Regions from separate parts of the Umezawaea sp. NPDC059074 genome, predicted to be linked through region 2. Evidence: riboswitches for the same ligand, from Rfam matches in the RefSeq annotation. Region 2 holds a riboswitch; each other region holds the start of a gene.
What was found. Region 2 has a riboswitch for S-adenosylmethionine ahead of thrC (threonine synthase). Riboswitches for the same ligand answer to the same signal wherever they lie in the genome.
Positions count from the first base shown of each region.

Region 1: it holds a riboswitch for S-adenosylmethionine, as region 2 does, so the genes downstream of both, ACFWW9_RS06680 (methionine ABC transporter ATP-binding protein) here and thrC (threonine synthase) in region 2, are expected to answer to the same signal.
Region 3: it holds a riboswitch for S-adenosylmethionine, as region 2 does, so the genes downstream of both, ACFWW9_RS23265 (aminotransferase class V-fold PLP-dependent enzyme) here and thrC (threonine synthase) in region 2, are expected to answer to the same signal.

Region 1 is NZ_JBHYHC010000009.1:28,612-34,129, reverse strand. It holds gene ACFWW9_RS06690 (transglycosylase family protein) at 1-1,226, shown strand, start outside; gene rsmA (16S rRNA (adenine(1518)-N(6)/adenine(1519)-N(6))-dimethyltransferase RsmA) at 1,273-2,109, shown strand; SAM riboswitch class I at 2,757-2,850, shown strand; gene ACFWW9_RS06680 (methionine ABC transporter ATP-binding protein) at 3,067-4,077, shown strand; gene ACFWW9_RS06675 (MetQ/NlpA family ABC transporter substrate-binding protein) at 4,546-5,343, shown strand; gene ACFWW9_RS06670 (4-(cytidine 5'-diphospho)-2-C-methyl-D-erythritol kinase) at 5,436-5,518, shown strand, end outside.
Region 2 is NZ_JBHYHC010000171.1:3,645-9,162, reverse strand. It holds gene ACFWW9_RS41610 (S8 family peptidase) at 1-2,141, shown strand, start outside; gene thrC (threonine synthase) at 2,197-3,459, opposite strand; SAM riboswitch class I at 3,471-3,600, opposite strand; gene holA (DNA polymerase III subunit delta) at 3,698-4,678, shown strand; gene ACFWW9_RS41595 (hypothetical protein) at 4,737-5,258, opposite strand; gene rpsT (30S ribosomal protein S20) at 5,489-5,518, opposite strand, start outside.
Region 3 is NZ_JBHYHC010000051.1:1,667-7,184, forward strand. It holds gene ACFWW9_RS23255 (M28 family metallopeptidase) at 1-798, opposite strand, end outside; gene ACFWW9_RS23260 (potassium/proton antiporter) at 1,031-2,545, shown strand; SAM riboswitch class IV at 2,594-2,707, shown strand; gene ACFWW9_RS23265 (aminotransferase class V-fold PLP-dependent enzyme) at 2,745-4,079, shown strand; gene lspA (signal peptidase II) at 4,103-4,660, shown strand; gene ACFWW9_RS23275 (RluA family pseudouridine synthase) at 4,657-5,518, shown strand, end outside.

The DNA.
Region 1 (5,518 bases), on a different contig from region 2:
CCACGCTCCTCCCGGCCATCGTCATCCCCGACGAGCTGCCCGAGGACCGCCTGGCCGCCCAGTTCGCCGCGGAGGAGCCCAGCGGGCCCCCAGCGGCGCTCGTGGAGGCCGTGAGCACGTGGAAGCGGAAGTTCCTCAAGGCGACCGTGCTGGCGCTGCTGGTGACCATCACCGGCGGCGGCGCGACCGCCATCGCGATGGACAAGTCGATCACGGTCGACGTGGACGGCCAGGAGAAGACCGTCCGCACGTTCGACTCGACCGTCGGCGACATCCTCGCGGAGGAGGGCATCGCGGTCGGCGAGCACGACGCGCTGAGCCCCGCCCCGAGCGCCAAGGTCGGCGACGGCGGGAAGATCACCCTCGACCGCGGCCGCATGGTCAAGGCGACCGTCGACGGTGAGCAGAAGGAGGGCTGGGTCCGCTCCGTCAACGTCGGCGAGGCGCTCGACCAGCTCGGCATCAACGACGACGGTGCCTGGGTCTCCGAGGACCGCGGCAAGGACGTGCCCCTCTCGGGCATGGCGCTGCAGGTCAAGAGCCTGAAGAACGTCACGCTGTACGACGGCGGCAACGCCCCGCGGCAGCTGAAGACCACCGCGCTGACGGTCGGCGAGCTCATGCAGGCCGAGAAGGTCTCCATGGGCGCCGAGGACACCGTCGAGGGCGGGATGGACCTCAAGATCGCCAACGGCGCCGAGATCCACATCAGCCGCACCGGCGTCTCCGTGGTCAACGTCGCCGAGCCCATCGCGCCGCCGGTCGAGGAGATCCTCGACGCGGAGATGAAGAAGGGCGAGACGAAGGTCGAGCAGGAGGGCGTCGCCGGCGAGGCGATGAAGTCCTACCGCGTCACGCTCAAGAACGGCCAGGAGGTGGGCCGCGAGGAGATCGGCTCCAAGGTCACCAAGGAGCCCGTCGCCAAGAAGGTCCGCAAGGGCACCAAGGCCCCGGCGACCCCCGTCATCTCCGACGGCAGCGACTGGGACCGGCTCGCGCAGTGCGAGGCGGGCGGCAACTGGGCCATCAACACCGGCAACGGCTACTCGGGCGGCGTGCAGTTCAGCCCCTCCACCTGGAACGCCTACGGCGGCGGCCAGTACGCGCCCGAGGCGTACCTCGCGTCCCGCGAGCAGCAGATCGCCATCGCCACCAAGGTCCGCGACGCGGCCGGTGGCGCGTACTCCGCGTGGCCCGGCTGCCGGGCGAAGCTCGGCTTGCCGTAACAATTGCCACGTGACTGAACAAGCGTCGTCGACCGGGCCGGGGAGCATGCTCCTCGGCCCGGCCGACGTTCGGCGCCTCGCGGCCGAACTGGACATCCGCCCCACGAAGAAGCTCGGGCAGAACTTCGTGCACGACCCGAACACGGTCCGGCGGATCGTGACGGTCGCGGACCTGACGCCCTCGGACGTCGTGCTCGAGGTCGGGCCGGGGCTGGGGTCGCTGACGTTGGCGCTGCTGCCCGCCTGCGCGTCCCTCGTGGCCGTGGAGATCGACCCGGTGCTGGCCGGGAGGCTGCCGGAGACGGTCGCGGAGCGGGCGCCGGGGCTGGCGGATCGGCTGCACGTCGTCCTCGGGGACGCGATGCGGGTGTCGGCCGCGGACCTGCCCGTCGCGCCCACGGCGCTGGTCGCGAACTTGCCGTACAACGTGGCCGTGCCGGTCGTGCTGCACCTGATGGCCGAGCTGCCGTCGTTGACCAAGGGGCTCGTGATGGTGCAGGCCGAGGTGGCCGACCGGATGGCGGCCGGGCCGGGGAGCAAGGTCTACGGGGTGCCCAGCGTCAAGCTCGCCTGGTACGCCGACGCCCGCAGGGCCGGGGCCGTGCCGCGCTCGGTGTTCTGGCCCGTGCCCAATGTGGACTCCGCGCTGGTGGCGTTCCGGCGGCGACCGGAACTGGTGTCCAGTGTGGACCGACGGGCGCTGTTCACGTTGGTGGACGCGGCTTTCGCCCAGCGGCGCAAGACGATGAGGGCCGCGCTGGCCGGGTGGGCCGGGTCCGCTGTGGAGGCCGAGCGGCGGTTGGTGATGGCGGGCGTGGACCCCGGCATTCGGGGAGAGCAGTTGAGCGTCTCGGACTTCGCGAGGATCGCGGCGACCGCCTGACCGGGGCCCCTCCGGCTGTGGCGTCGTTGGCCGACGACCGCGCCGAAGCAGAGGTCCTCCTGTTGTGAAGACCCCCCGACGCACACGCTACGGCGGGGGTACGACATTTTTTCGAGGCCGGTGCCGGCCTCGACGCGCGGGGCGGGTGTGGCCCTTGGATGGGGCGGCTTCGGATCGCGGCGACTGCCTGACCGGAGGCTGTCGTGTCACGGGCTGACGGTCATGGCGAGGCAGGGGTCCTCCAGCTGTGAAGACCCCCCGACACACACGCTACGGCGGGGGTACGACATTTTTTCGACGTCGGTGTCGGCCTTGGTGTGCGGGGCGGGTGTGGTCCTCGGGTCGGGTGAGCTCGGGGTCGGTGGGTGCGGTTGAGGCTCGGTCGAGGGTCGGTGTCGTGGTGCTTGATGCTGCTGGTCTGCTTGTGGCTGGTGTCCATCGTTTGAGCGACAGCGCTCGCTCGATTCACCTGTTCGGGTGCATGTGTGCCGGTTGATCATCGGCCAGTGGGCCGATCGGCCGTTGATCCAGGGGTTCGGTACCGGAACCGGGCGGTGATACTGGTCCGGAAGTGTGACTTCTCGAACGATCCCAGATTCTGGGCTGTTCGGGCTTGCGTTTGCGGTGTCGCGTCGGGTGTACTCGTGGTGCCATCCCGAGCGGCCGAGAGACCTGGCTCTTTGACGCCGCAGCAACCACCCGCTGGACGCGGGCAGGTGCTTCCGCCAGGCTCGATGGAGGATTACGTGCCCACGCAGGGAATGCTCACGAGGCGACGGACAGTCGACCAGTGCCGTCGCACGAACACGGGCTGTCGACGCTAACCGTTCAGGCGCCTCCTCTTCCCATCCCCTAGCTTCTACCCGAATTCCTCGCCGTCCTCATCGGACGGTCCTTTGAGGACGGCCGTCGCATGCCACAAGCGAGCGACGCCGCGCGTAGCCGTGGAGCGAAAACGTGATCACAGTCGAAAACCTCACCAAGTCCTTCGCCGGTCGCAGTGGCCCCGTCGTGGCACTGGACGGCGTCAGCCTCGAAGTCCAGGCCGGAACCGTGCTCGGCGTGGTCGGCCCCAGCGGAGCGGGCAAGTCCACCCTCGCCCGGTGCGTCGCGCTGCTGGAGCGCCCCGACAGCGGGGCGATCCGGGTCGACGGCACCGACCTCGCGTCGTTGGACGGCACCGCGCTGCGGGCCGCTCGTCGTCAGATCGGCGTTGTGCCGCAAGGGGATTCGCTGCTGCGGCAGCGGACCGCCGCGGGCAACGTGGCGTTGCCGCTGGAGTCCGCGGGCGTGCCGGGGCCGCAGCGCCGCAACCGCGTCGCCGAACTGCTCGACCTCGTCGGGCTGACCGACCGGGCGGGCAGCTACCCCGAGCAGCTCACCGCCGGGCAGCGGCAGCGGATCGCCGTGGCCCGCGCGCTGGCGGCCGGGCCGTCGGTGCTGCTGGCGGACGACCCGACCGCGTCGCTCGACCCCGACACCAGCGGTTCCGTGTTGACCGTGCTGGACCGCGCCCGCGCCGAGCTGGGCATCACCGTTCTCGTCGCGACGCACGACATGGCCGTGGTGCGGCGGATCTGCGACGACGTCGCGGTCCTCGACGGCGGCCGGGTCGTGGAGCACGGCAAGGTGCTGGACCTGGTGTCCGACGCCGCCAGCCGCACGGCCACGTCGTTGCTGCCCGCGATCGACCAGAACCCGTTGGCGGAGAGCCGTTTCGACCGCGTGGCGGACGTCGTGCTGGTCGGCTTCGCGGCCGTCGGCGCGCTGCTGCCCGAGGTCACCAGCCGGTTCGGCGTCGAGCTGAACCTGCTCGGAGGCGGGCTCACGCGGCTCGGTGAGACGCCCGTCGCGCGGTTCCGCGTCGGTCTCACGGGCGAGCGCTCGGACTCCGCGCTCGAGTGGATCTCCGAGGCCGGCGCGTCCGTCCAGCGCACCCTCAAGGGGCCGCAGGGCGTCGCCGCTTGAGCAGGACTTGAGGCTGGCCGCGGTTCACCGATCACGGTGGGGCGCGGCCAGACCTTTACCTGAGGAACTTTCCGGTTTCGTAACTCGGCTCGACAGTTGTCGCTCAGGGTCCCACTCCTCCGACTGTCGGTAGTCGGGCGCTCACCGCGCCGCCCACCAGTGGTGGAGCGGTGCAGGTTTTCTTGGACGAAAGTGCACCAGGCCCCTGTTTGGCCTGGTGAGACGCCTGGGATGGGTACGCTGCCGTCGTGCAGTCCCGCAAGGCCTCACCCGCGTTGATCGACGTCATCGGCGTGACCGCGATCTCCGCGTCGGACCTCTCCGCCACAGCCCGTGCACTAGACCAATGCCCGCACGGGTCTGTTCGGGTTCGTTGGCGAACGTCCGCCGATCCCCGCCTTGTGCGACCCGCCGGAACCGGCTGATCGCCGGCCGCTGAAACGTCGAACCACCTCACGAAGGAACCCAATGCGTATTCGTGCTGCCCTTGTCGCGCTGCTGCTGACGGCGGGCTGCGGCACTGGAGCCGCCGCGACCGACCCGCACACCGTGCTGCGGGTCGGTGTCAGTCCCAGCCCGCACGGCGAGATCCTCAAGCACGTGGCCGACATCCTGGCCAAGGACGAGAACCTCAAGATCAAGGTCGTGGAGTTCACCGACTACGTGCTGCCGAACACGGCGCTGGTCGACGGCGACATCGACGCCAACTACTTCCAGACCCAGCCGAACCTGGACGCGTTCAAGCAGACGACGGGCGCTCCGCTGGAGTGGATCGGCGCGGTGCACCTCGAACCGCTCGGCCTCTACTCCAAGAAGATCCACAAGCTCGCGGACCTGCCCACCGGAGCCAAGATCGGCATCGCGAAGGAGGGCCCGAACCAGACCCGCGGCCTCGCGCTGCTCCAGGCCAACGGGCGGATCAAGGTGCGAACGGGCACCGAGGCCACGGCGACGCTCCGCGACGTCGAGTACAACCCCGGACAGCTGGAGTTCGTCGAGCTGGAGCCGTCGGAGCTGCCGCGGTCGCTGGAGGACACCGACGCCTCCGTCGTGAACGGCAACTACGCGATCGGCGCGGGCCTCAAGCCGTCGCTCGACGCGCTCGTGCTGGAGAAGGCCGAGGGCAACCCCAACGCCAACGGCCTGGTCACCCGCACCGAGCTCAAGGACGACCCGAGGATCGCCGAACTGATCGGGATGCTCCAGTCGAAGCAGGTCAAGGACTACATCAAGCAGAAGTTCTCCGGGACCGCCCTACCCGTCTGACCAGTGCGCCAAGGCCACCCGGCCCCGCCGGGTGGCCTTGGCTACAGCCCGATGCGAGCGAACACGTCCTCGACGCCCGTAGGCTGCAAGGCGTGCTCGCCGTAGTCCCACCCCCGGTCACCGTCCGCGTCCCGGCCAAGGTCAACCTCCACCTGGCCGTCGGGAACCTCCGCGC
Region 2 (5,518 bases):
CCAGCCGCGGGCCGGTCGTGGGTGGCGGGGTGATCAAGCCCGACATCACCGCGCCGGGGGTGGACATCGTGGCGGCGCGGCACGCCGATGGGCGGATCGGGCCACCGGTCGTGGACGGCTACACGTCGCTGTCCGGGACGTCGATGGCGACCCCGCACGTGGCCGGTGCGGCGGCGTTGCTGGTGCAGCAGCACCCGGAGTTGACGCGTGAGCAGCTGAAGGCGCGGCTCATCGCGTCGGCGGCGCCGACCGCCGGGCTGACGCCGTTCCAGCAGGGGGCCGGGCGAGTGGACTCGGCTCGGGTGATGGGTCAGATGGTCACGAGCGTGCCGAGCAGTGTGACGTTCGGGGCGCAGCAGTGGCCGCACGTCGGTGAACCCGCGATCACGAAGGAGGTGAGCTACGCCAACGACAGCGCCGTGCCGGTGACGCTGGACCTGCGGGTCGACGCGGCGACGCCGGACGGGACGACCGCGCCCGCGGGGCTGTTCACCGTGACGCCCGCTCAGCTCACCGTGCCCGCGGGGAGCAAGGCGACCGCGACGGTCACGGCCGACGTGGCCAAGGCGCCCGCCGGTGGGCAGTTCGGTGGTGCGCTGACCGCCTCGGCGAGTGGGGTGACCGTGCGGACCGCGGTGGTGGTCGACCTGGAGCCGGAGAGCTACGACCTGGTGGTCAACGGGATCGAGAGGTCAGGTGAGGGGGCGAAGTACGTCAACGCGTCGTTGGTGGACCTGGAGACGGGTGCGCTGCTGTTCCTCGACAAGGACGCCGACGGTCGGTTGCGGCGGCGGGTGCCGATCGGCGAGTACCTGCTGTTCGGGTCCGTGCAGGGGTCCGGGGCGCAGTACACGCACGACTCGTTCAGCTACCCGAAGCTGACGGTTCGCGGGCCCACGGCGATCGACTTGGACGCGCGGGTGGCGAAGCCGATCGTGCTGACGCTGCCGGATCCGACGGCGCGGTTGTCGTTGCTGGAGACCGGGGTTCAGCGGGTCTACCGGTCCAAGAGCGGGCCGAAGACGTACCAGATCGGTGGGTTCTCGTTCGGTGGTGACCTGTCGCACGTCGGTCTGGCGCACCTCGGGCCGGAGGCCGCGCCGAACGAGGTGCTCGGCAAGCTCAGCACGAGCTGGATCGCGAACGGGGGCAACGACTTCTACGGGTTGGCCTGGTACCTGAAGGGGCGGACGCACACCGGGTTGACCGAGGTGATCCGGAAGGCGGACCTGGCGACCGTTCGGGTCGACGTCGGGGCTCCTCAGCCGGGGGAGTCCGTGACGATCGGCAACGCCTCGTCGCCGCACGGGCAGGGTGAGTGGGGGTGGGGTGCGATCGAGTCGTTCACCGCGCCCGGAGTGCGCACCGAGTACTACGGAGGGGAGAACGCGGACTGGGCTCGGCGGATGAACGTGCAGAGCCCGGAGGGGTACCGGGGTGGGCTGGACGGGCCGCCGAAGTCGTACGCGCCGCGCAAGGCGTACGAGGAATCCTTCTACCACGCCGTTTTCGGGCCGTCGTTGACGGACAACCGGGGTCGGCCGTGGCTGTACCGCGACGGTGAGGAGTTGGCCGCGGATCTGCGGCTGTTCGGTGACTCCGCGGGCAACGCCGGGCGGGCGGCTCCGGTGGTGGGGTCGACGAAGGTCTACCGGAACGGGGAGTTGTTGGCCGAGAACGACGACGGTGGGTACGGGCGGTTCGAGTTGCCCGACGGGGTGGCCGACTACCGGCTCACGGCGGACGCGGCGCGGAGCACGTCGCCGTTCAGCACCAGGGTGTCCGTGGCGTGGACGTTCCGGTCGGACCGGACCGCGAAGGTCACGGCGCTGCCGATCTCGGTGATCCGGTACGCGCCGAAGCTCGACGCGGCCGGGACGGCGCCTGCCGGGAAGTCGTTCGTGGTGCCGGTGTCGGTGCAGGACCAAGCCGGGGTGGCGCGGTCGCGGTCGAAGATCACGTCGGCCGAGGTGTCCTACGACAGCGGGGCGACGTGGCGGGCGGTGTCGGTGAACGGGGGTTGTGTGCTGGTGTTGGCGCACCCGAAGGGGGCCAAGTCGGTGTCGTTGCGGGCGAAGGCCGGTGATCGCTCGGGCAACACCGTCGAGCAGACCGTGATCGACGCCTACCTGCTGCGCTGACGGCAAGGTGGGGCCGCACCCGACGGGTGCGGCCCCACCTGGGCCGGAGAAAGGGTCAGCGCTTGCCGAGGGCGTCCAGCACGGCCTGGGCCGACGGCGGGACGGTGGCCAGCGGGGACAGGGTGTGGGCGACGGCGTCGAGGGTCTTGAGGCCGTCGCCGGTGATGAGCAGCACGGTCTCCGCGTCGGGGTCGAGCTTGCCGGTCTCGACCAGCTTCTTCGCCGTCGCGACGGTCACGCCGCCCGCGGTCTCGGCGAAGATGCCCTCGGTCCTGGCCAGCAGCCGGATGCCCTCGACGACCTCCTCGTCGGTGACGTCCTCGATCGCGCCTCCGGTGCGGCGCACCGCGTCCAGCACGTACGGGCCGTCGGCCGGGGCGCCGATCGCCAGCGAGCGGGCGATGGTGTCCGGGCGGACGGGGCGGACCACGTCGTGGCCCTCCTTGAACGCGGCGGACACGGGGGAGCAGCCGGTGGCCTGCGCGCCGAACACCCGGTACGGGGTCTGCTCGACGAGGCCGAGTTCGCCGAACTCGCGGAAGGCCTTGTCGACCTTGGTGAGCTGCGAGCCGGACGCGATGGGCACGACGATCTGCTCGGGCAGGCGCCAGCCGAGCTGCTCGGCGACCTCGTAGCCCAGGGTCTTGGAGCCCTCGGCGTAGTACGGGCGGACGTTGACGTTCACGAACGCCCAGTCCTCGTGCTCCGCGGCCAGTTCCTGGGCCAAGCGGTTCACGTCGTCGTAGTTGCCGTCGACGGCGATCAGCGCGCCGTCGTACACGGCGGTCATGAGGATCTTCGCCTGCTCCAGCGAGGAGGGGACGAGCACGACCGAGTCCCAGCCCGCGCGGGCGGCCGCGGCGGCGACGGCGTTGGCCAGGTTGCCGGTGGACGGGCAGGCGAGCACCTTGAAGCCGAGTTCGCGGGCGGCGGCGAGGGCCACGCCGACCACGCGGTCCTTGAACGAGTGCGTGGGGTTGCCGGTGTCGTCCTTCACCCACACCTTGCGCAGGCCCAACGCCTTCGCGAGGCGGTCCGCCTGCACCAGGCGGGTGCCGCCGGGCTCGGTGTTCGGGTGGGACTGGACGTTCGACGGGACGGGGAGGAGGCCGCGGTAGCGCCAGATCGACCGGGGGCCGGACTCGATGTCCTCGCGGCGGATCCGGCCGAAGTCGTAGGCCACTTCCAGCGGCCCGAAACACTCGACGCACGCGTACTCGGCGGCGAGGGGGGTTTCGTGGCCGCACTCCCGACACGAGAGCGCGCGGGCGGGGCCGAGGTCGAACGAGGTGCTCGTGGGCACACTGACAGCAGTCATCGCGAGGTAACTCCTCATCTGTCCCGCAGCGCGGGTCGGAATTGGCACCGTGACCGTCGGGCGCTCGCACACGTGCGAGAACCTGACGCTCGGGTTGCCGGGGCTTCTTCGGGCCGATCCCTCTGCCCCTCTGGATGAGCGGTATTCAGTTGTGTCCCTCAAGTTACGGCACCCTCCCGCCCCTCGACCACCGGCGTCCACACTCCGGGAGTCGGTGGACCGTGGGAGGATTCGTGCCGTGAGCGCTGCGGCTGTCGCCCCTGATCCGTTGCAACTCGTGGTCGGCGACGAGGAACTGCTGGTGGAAAGGGCGATCCGCGCGGCATTGGACGCGGCGCGCGCGATCGACGCCCAAGCCGACCTGACCCGCGTCCGGGTGACTGACCTCACCCCTCCCGAGCTGGCCGAACTCGTCAGCCCGTCGCTGTTCGCCGAGGGCAGGGTCATCGCGCTGGAGGCCGCGCAGGAGGCGGGCAAGGAGATCGCCGACACGGTGATCGCCTACGCCAAGGCCCCCGCGGACGGCATCACGCTCGTGGTCGTGCACTCCGGCGGCGGGCGCAGCAAGGCCGCCAAGGAACTGCCCGCTGCGTTGAAGAAGGCGGGCGCCTCGGTCATCGAGTGCCCGAAGATGACGAAGGCCTCCGACCGCGAGGCGTTCGTGCGCAACGAGGTCCGCGCGGCGGGCGGCAAGATCGACCCCGAGGGCGTCGCGGTGCTGATCGACTCCGTGGGGACGGACCTGCGCGAGCTGGCGGCCGCGGCGTCGCAGCTGGTGGCCGACAGCGGCGGGAAGGTCAACGCCGACGAGGTCCGCCGGTACCACCGGGGCAAGGCCGAGGTGACCGGGTTCGCGGTCGCCGAGAAGGCCGTGGCGGGAGACCGGTCCGGTGCGCTGGAGGCGTTGCGGTGGGCCATGCAGCTCGGCGTGCCGCACGTGCTGGTCGCCGACGCGCTCGCCGACTCGGTGCGGACCATCGCGCGGGTGTCCGCGGCGGGCCGGGCGGACCCGTTCCAGCTCGCGGGCAAGCTCGGAATGCCGCCGTGGAAGGTGAAGAAGGCCCAAGGCCAGGCGCGCGGATGGGATGCCGCCGGATTGGCCGAGGCTATGTCCGTGGTCGCTTTGTTGAACGCCGACGTGAAAGGCGTGGCCGCCGACGCGGATTACGCTTTGGAACGGGCTGTTCTGCGCATTGTCGCCGTGCATTCACGTCGCTGACGGCCCGAATTGGGTTGGGTGACCGGAATCGGTCACCCAACCCAATTCGGTGAGGGCGTCAGCCGCAGGGAAGGGGCGCGGTGGCGGTGGTGTACGGGCTGAAGCCCGCGCTGTCGTACTTGATCTTCAGGGATTCGGTGAAGCTGAACCCGCAGCCGGGGTGCGTGTAGACGAAGCTCGAGTAGATGGTCTGCTGGGCGCCCGCGGCCAGGGTCCACGTCCCGCTGTCGTCGTGCTCCTCGGTCCACGGGGACTTGATGTCGAGGTCCCAGGTCACGGTGCGCGGGCTGGTCGCGGTGTTGATGATGCCCAGGTAGCCCTGGGTGGAGCACACGCTGGTGCAGGTGTACGCGAAGCACGCCTGGTACTTGATCTTGCCCCAGCCGACGGTCGCCCCGCACTTGGACGAGCTGATCGCCGCGGCCGTGAAGTCCGGCGCGTCGGCGGCGGCGACGCGGGTGGACGTGACGGCCGCGGCGGGGTCGGCGGGCGCCGCGGTGGCGGCCGCCGACAGGCCGAGCACGGCCGTCGCGCACACGCAGAGCACAGCGAGGAGTTTGGCCAATTGTCGCATTTCCATGCCCCCAGGCAGATCGATGGACGAATCGAGGGAAACGCTACTCGATTCCCATTGGGCCGGCCGGCGACTGAACGGGTCTCCCGTGGGCCGACCATTCGTCGTAGCGGGGAATCCAGTCGATGAGGGGGACATCGGATCGCTGTCCGGAATTTCCCCGAAAACGCCGAAAGGCGCCACTCCGAGGAGTGACGCCTTTCGGGTGGAGCCGCGAAAGCTTCGCTTTCGAGAAATCAGAGCTGGTTGGCGCGCTTCGCCAGGGC
Region 3 (5,518 bases), on a different contig from region 2:
CGTCTTGATCACTTCGGCACCGGAGAACGTGCCGCCGGTGGCGATGCCCGCGCGGGCGAACGCGGCGTGGTCGGAACGCCCGCCGACCTCGGTCAGCTCGGTCTGCACGCCGATCGAGGTGAAGTAGTTGACCAGCGTCTGCTGCACGGCCACCGAGCCGGACGGCTGGCTGGCGCCCGCGTAGACGAAGTAGCCGGGGTTCGGGGAACCGGTCATGTCGAAGTTCAGGTACGTCTTGATCTTCGACTTCTCGGTGGAGGACAACGAGTTCACGTAGAACGTGGACCCGACCAGGCCGAGTTCCTCAGCGCCCCACCAGCCGAAGCGCAGGTGCTTCGAGAACGCCGTGCCGCTCGCCTTCGCGGCCAGCGCGACCTCCAGGATCGACGACGAGCCGGTGCCGTTGTCGTTGATGCCGGGGCCCGCGGTGACGCTGTCGAGATGGCCGCCGGTCATGACGATGTTGTTGAGGTCGCCGCCGGGCATGTCGGCGATCAGGTTGTAGCCGGTGGCCCCGTTGCTGGTGAACGTCTGCACGCGGGTGGTGAAGCCCGCGGCGTCCAGCCGCCCCTTGATCCAGTCGACGGACGCCTTGTGGCCGGGGCGGCCGTGGGCGCGGTTGCCGCCGTTGGCGGTCGCGATGCTCTGCAACTTGGTGAGGTCGGCTTGGATGGCGGCGACCGAGATGTTCGGCGCCGCGAGCGCGGCGGGGGCCGCGGTGGCGGGCCCGGCTCCGATGAGCGCGCTGGTGACCATCAGGACCGGGATCGACCGGCCGAGGACTGTTCGCAGCTTCACGTTGTCAGCTCCATGCAGGGAATGGGTGGACCGGGTCGGGCGCCGGACAGGGGTGGCGCGCGGCCCGTCGATCAACATGCACCGTCGTGGATACGTCCCGCTAGGTTCGTTCGGCTGGTTCGTGCCTCGGCGGACGGGTCGTCCGTGACGCTGCGCACCGGTCGGCCCCCGCGTCACCTGTCTGATTAGTCCAATTCGGTGGTGACAGGGAAGAATGGCGTCACCGTCGAGCATGATCCGGGAGGTCGCGTTGGGAATCACGGCCATCCTCGGCATAGGCGCGGCCGTCCTGCTGGTGTCGGTGATCGCCGTCCGGGTGTCGACCAAGGTCGGCCTGCCGTCGCTGCTGCTCTACCTCGGCATCGGCGTGGTGCTCGGCGAGAGCGTGCTCGGCATCGACTTCGAGGACGCCGACCTGACCCGCTCGCTGGGCACGGTCGCGCTCGTCCTGATCCTCGCCGAAGGCGGTCTCACCACCCGGTGGTCCGCGGTGAAACCCGCGCTGGGGCTGGGGATCGCACTGTCGACTGTGGGCGTCGGCGTGAGCGTCGCGGCCACCGGCGCGGCACTGCACTTCCTGCTGGGGCTCGACTGGCGGATGGCGCTGCTGTGGGGCGCGGTGCTGTCGTCGACCGACGCGGCGGCGGTGTTCAGTGTGCTGCGCGCGGTCGGCGTGAGCAAACGGCTGACCGGCGCGCTGGAGCTGGAGTCCGGCATCAACGACGCCCCGGTGTACATCGCCGTCGTGCTGCTGGCGTCCCCCGATCCGATCACCTGGACGGCCCCGCTGCTGCTCGTCTACGAGCTGCTGGCCGGTGGCCTGATCGGCGTCGCGCTCGGCTGGCTGGGCGCGGGGGCGCTGCGCCGCGCGGCCCTGCCCGCCACCGGCCTGTACCCGTTGGCGACGGTCGCGGTGTGCGTGGTCGCCTACGCCGCCGGGGACATCGCGCACGCGTCCGGCTTCCTCGCCGTCTACACGGCCGCGCTGGTGCTGGGGAACTCGCGGCTGCCCCACCGCTCGGACACGCTGTCGTTCGCCGAGGGGCTCGGCTGGCTGGCGCAGATCGGGCTGTTCGTGCTGCTCGGGCTGTTCGCCTCGCCCGGCAGGGTGCTGCACGCGCTGGTGCCCGCCCTGGTCGCGGGCGCGGTGCTGGTGCTGCTGGCCCGACCGCTGTCGGTGGCGCTGGCGGCCATCCCGTTCAAGGTGCCGTGGCGCGAGCAGGTGTTCATCTCCTGGTCCGGTCTGCGCGGCGCGGTGCCGATCGTGTTCGCCCTCATCCCGGTGATCCAGGGCGTGCCGGGGTCGCAGGACCTCGTGGACGCGGTGTTCGTGCTCGTGGTGGTGCTGACCCTGTTGCAGGGCAGCACGCTGCCCGCGTTGGCGAAGCTGCTCGGCCTGGTGCGGGCGGGGGAGGCGCACGAGGTGCAGGTCGACTCGGCGCCGTTGGACGAGCTGGGGGCGGAACTGCTCCAGGTGCGGATCCAGCCGGGGTCGAAGCTGCACGGCGTGTACCTGTCCGAACTGCGCCTGCCGCCGGGGGCCGTGGTGAGCCTCATCGCCCGTGGCGGCAACGGTTTCACGCCCCAGCCGACCACCCGCCTCCAGGTGGACGACCAGCTGCTCGTGGTGTCCACCGAGGCCGCGCGGGACGCGGCCGAGAAGCGGCTGCGGTCGATCGACAAGGCGGGCCGGTACGCCCGCTGGAAGGGCGAGGACGGCGGAAAGCCGTCGCTTCCCAGCATCTGAGCGGGGGTCGACGGACCGCCGACCGGTCCGCTAGCGTTGTCCGCGAAAGGTCATGAGTGCCAGCGCGAAGCCCGTGCTAGCTGGCCGGCAACCCTCCTCCGCGGTGGGGTGCCCACGGTGAAGACCTGGCCCGGCGCGACTGCGTTCGGGCAAGCGCGGGCCCTTCGCCGGGGTCCCCAGGACCCGAAGGGCCGTCACCATGACCATCGCCATCCCCCGCAGCTCCGCTCCCGCCGTTCCCGGTGTCGTCGGCTCCGCGCTGCGCGTGCCGCTCGTGACCGGTGAGCGGGTGGAGTACGCGAACCTCGACCACGCGGCCAGCGCGCCCTGTCTGGAGCAGGTGCGGGACGCCGTCGACGAGCTGCTGCCCTGGTACGCGAGCGTCCACCGCGGGGCCGGGTTCGCCTCGCAGGTGTCGACGCGGGTGTACGAGCAGGCCCGCGAGTCCGTCCGCCGCTTCCTCAACGCCCGCTCGACCGAGGCCGTGGTGTTCACCCGCAACACCACGGACGCGCTGAACCTGTTGGCGCGCAGCCTCCCCAGGCACACCTCCGTCGTGCTGTTCGACGCCGAGCACCACGCGGCGCTGCTGCCGTGGCGCGGGCCGAACGTGCGCCGGATCGCCACGCCGTCGACCGCTGCCGCCGCCGTCGCCGTGCTGGACCGCGAGCTGGAGTCCTGCCCCGTCGGCCCCCGCCTGGTCGTGGTGACCGGCGCGTCGAACGTGACCGGCGAGCTGTGGCCGGTGGCCGAGCTGGCGAAGGTCGCCCGGCGGCACGGCGCGCGGATCGCGCTGGACGCGGCGCAGCTCGCCCCGCACCGCCCGGTGGACCTGCGGGCGCTGGACGTCGACTACGCGGTGTTCTCCGGCCACAAGATCTACGCGCCCTTCGGCGCGGGTGTCCTCGTCGGCCGCTCGGACTGGTTGCAGGCCGCCGAGCCGTACCTGGTCGGCGGCGGCGCGACCAAGCTCGTGACCGACCACGGCGACCGGCTCGGCGTGGCGTGGTCGGCGGTGCCGGAGCGGCACGAGGCCGGGTCGCCCAACGTCGTCGGCGTGCACGCGCTGGCCGTCGCCTGCGACGTGCTGGGACGGCACTGGGAGCAGACCGTCGAGCACGAGCGCGTGCTGCTGGAGCGGCTGCGCACCGGCCTCGCCACCATCCCCGGCCTGCGGGAACTGAGCCTGTTCGAGTCCGACCACGACCGCGTGGGCGTGGTCAGCTTCACGATCGGCGGCCACGACGCCGGCTACCTCGCCGCCGCGCTGTCCGCCGAGTACGGGATCGGCGTGCGGGACGGCGCGTTCTGCGCGCACGTCGCCGTGACCCGGCTGCTGGACGAGGTCGGCGCGCACGAGCACCGCGCGCTGCGGGCGAGCCTCGGCCTGGGCAGCACCGTCGACCACGTGGACCGCCTGGTCGCCGCGTTGCGCACGCTGGTCTCGGAGGGTCCGAAGTGGACCTACGCGCAGCGCGACGGCCGCTGGGTGCCCGAAAACGACGAGCGCCCGCTCCCGCCGTTCCTGTCCTGAGCGGGTGCTGGGACAATGGTGGGGTGACCACCCCCTCCGAGGTTGACGCGACGCCTGCTGTGCTGCCTCGGCGGCGCGTGGCGCTGCTCGCCTCGGTGGCCGTGGTGGTGCTCGCGGCGGACGTCTTCAGCAAGATCGCCGCGGTGGCGGCGCTCGAAGGGCGTGAGCCGCTCGAGCTGCTCGGCGGGGTCCTCTACCTGCCGCTGATCCGCAACGGCGGCGCCGCCTTCGGTCTGGCCGAGGGCTGGACCGCCGTGCTCGCCCTGATCGCGCTCGCCGTGGTCGGGTTCATCGGCTGGATCGCGCGCAAGCTGCGGTCCGCGCCGTGGGCCGTCGGGCTGGGCATGGTGCTCGGCGGCGCGCTGGGCAACCTGGGCGACCGGATCTTCCGCGCCCCCGGCCCGCTGCGCGGCCACGTGGTGGACTTCCTGTCGTTGTTCGACCCCTACGGCCGGGTGTGGCCGGTGTTCAACCTCGCCGACTCGGCAATCTGCGTCGGCGGCGTCCTCATCGTGACGATGGCGCTGCTGCAACGCGACTACGACGGCACTCGTGCCGTGAAGAAGGAAGCAAAGCGATGAGCGGGTACCGCACCCTGCCCGTGCCGGACGGTCTCGACGGAATGCGCGTCGACGCCGGACTGGCGAAGCTGCTCGGCCTGTCCCGGACCGCCGTGGCGGCGTTGACCGAGTCCGGTGACGTGGTCCTGGACGGCCAGCCCGCCGGGAAGTCGGACCGGCTGATGGCCGGGTCCACGCTGGAGGTCACCCTGCCCGAGCCGCCGCGGCCGGTGCAGGTGCAGGCCGTGCCGGTCGAGGGCCTGATCGTGCTCTACCAGGACGACGACATCATCGTGGTCGACAAGCCCGTCGGCGTGGCCGTGCACCCCAGCCCCGGCTGGACCGGGCCCACCGTGGTCGGCGGGCTCGCGGGCGCGGGCATCCACGTCGCCACCTCCGGCGCGGCCGAGCGCCAGGGCGTCGTGCACCGCCTGGACGTCGGCACGACCGGCGTGATGGTCGTGGCCAAGAGCGAGAGCGCCTACTCGGCGCTGAAGCACGCGTTCAAGGAACGGACCGTCGACAAGCTGTACCACGCGCTGGTGCAGGGCCACCCGGACCCGATCAAGGGCACGATCGACGCCCCCATCGACCGGCACCCCAAGCACGACTACAAGTTCGCTGTCATGGCCAACGGCAAGCCCAGCATCACCCACTACGAGGTGGTCGAGGCGTTCCGCGCCGCGTCGCTGCTGGACGTGCACCTGGAGACCGGGCGAACGCACCAGATCCGCGTGCACTTCTCCGCGCTGCACCACCCGTGCGTCGGCGACCTGACCTACGGCGCGGACCCGACGCTGGCCAAGCGCCTGCACATCACCCGGCAGTGGCTGCACGCCCGCACGCTCGGCTTCCACCACCCGGCCGACGGCCAGTGGG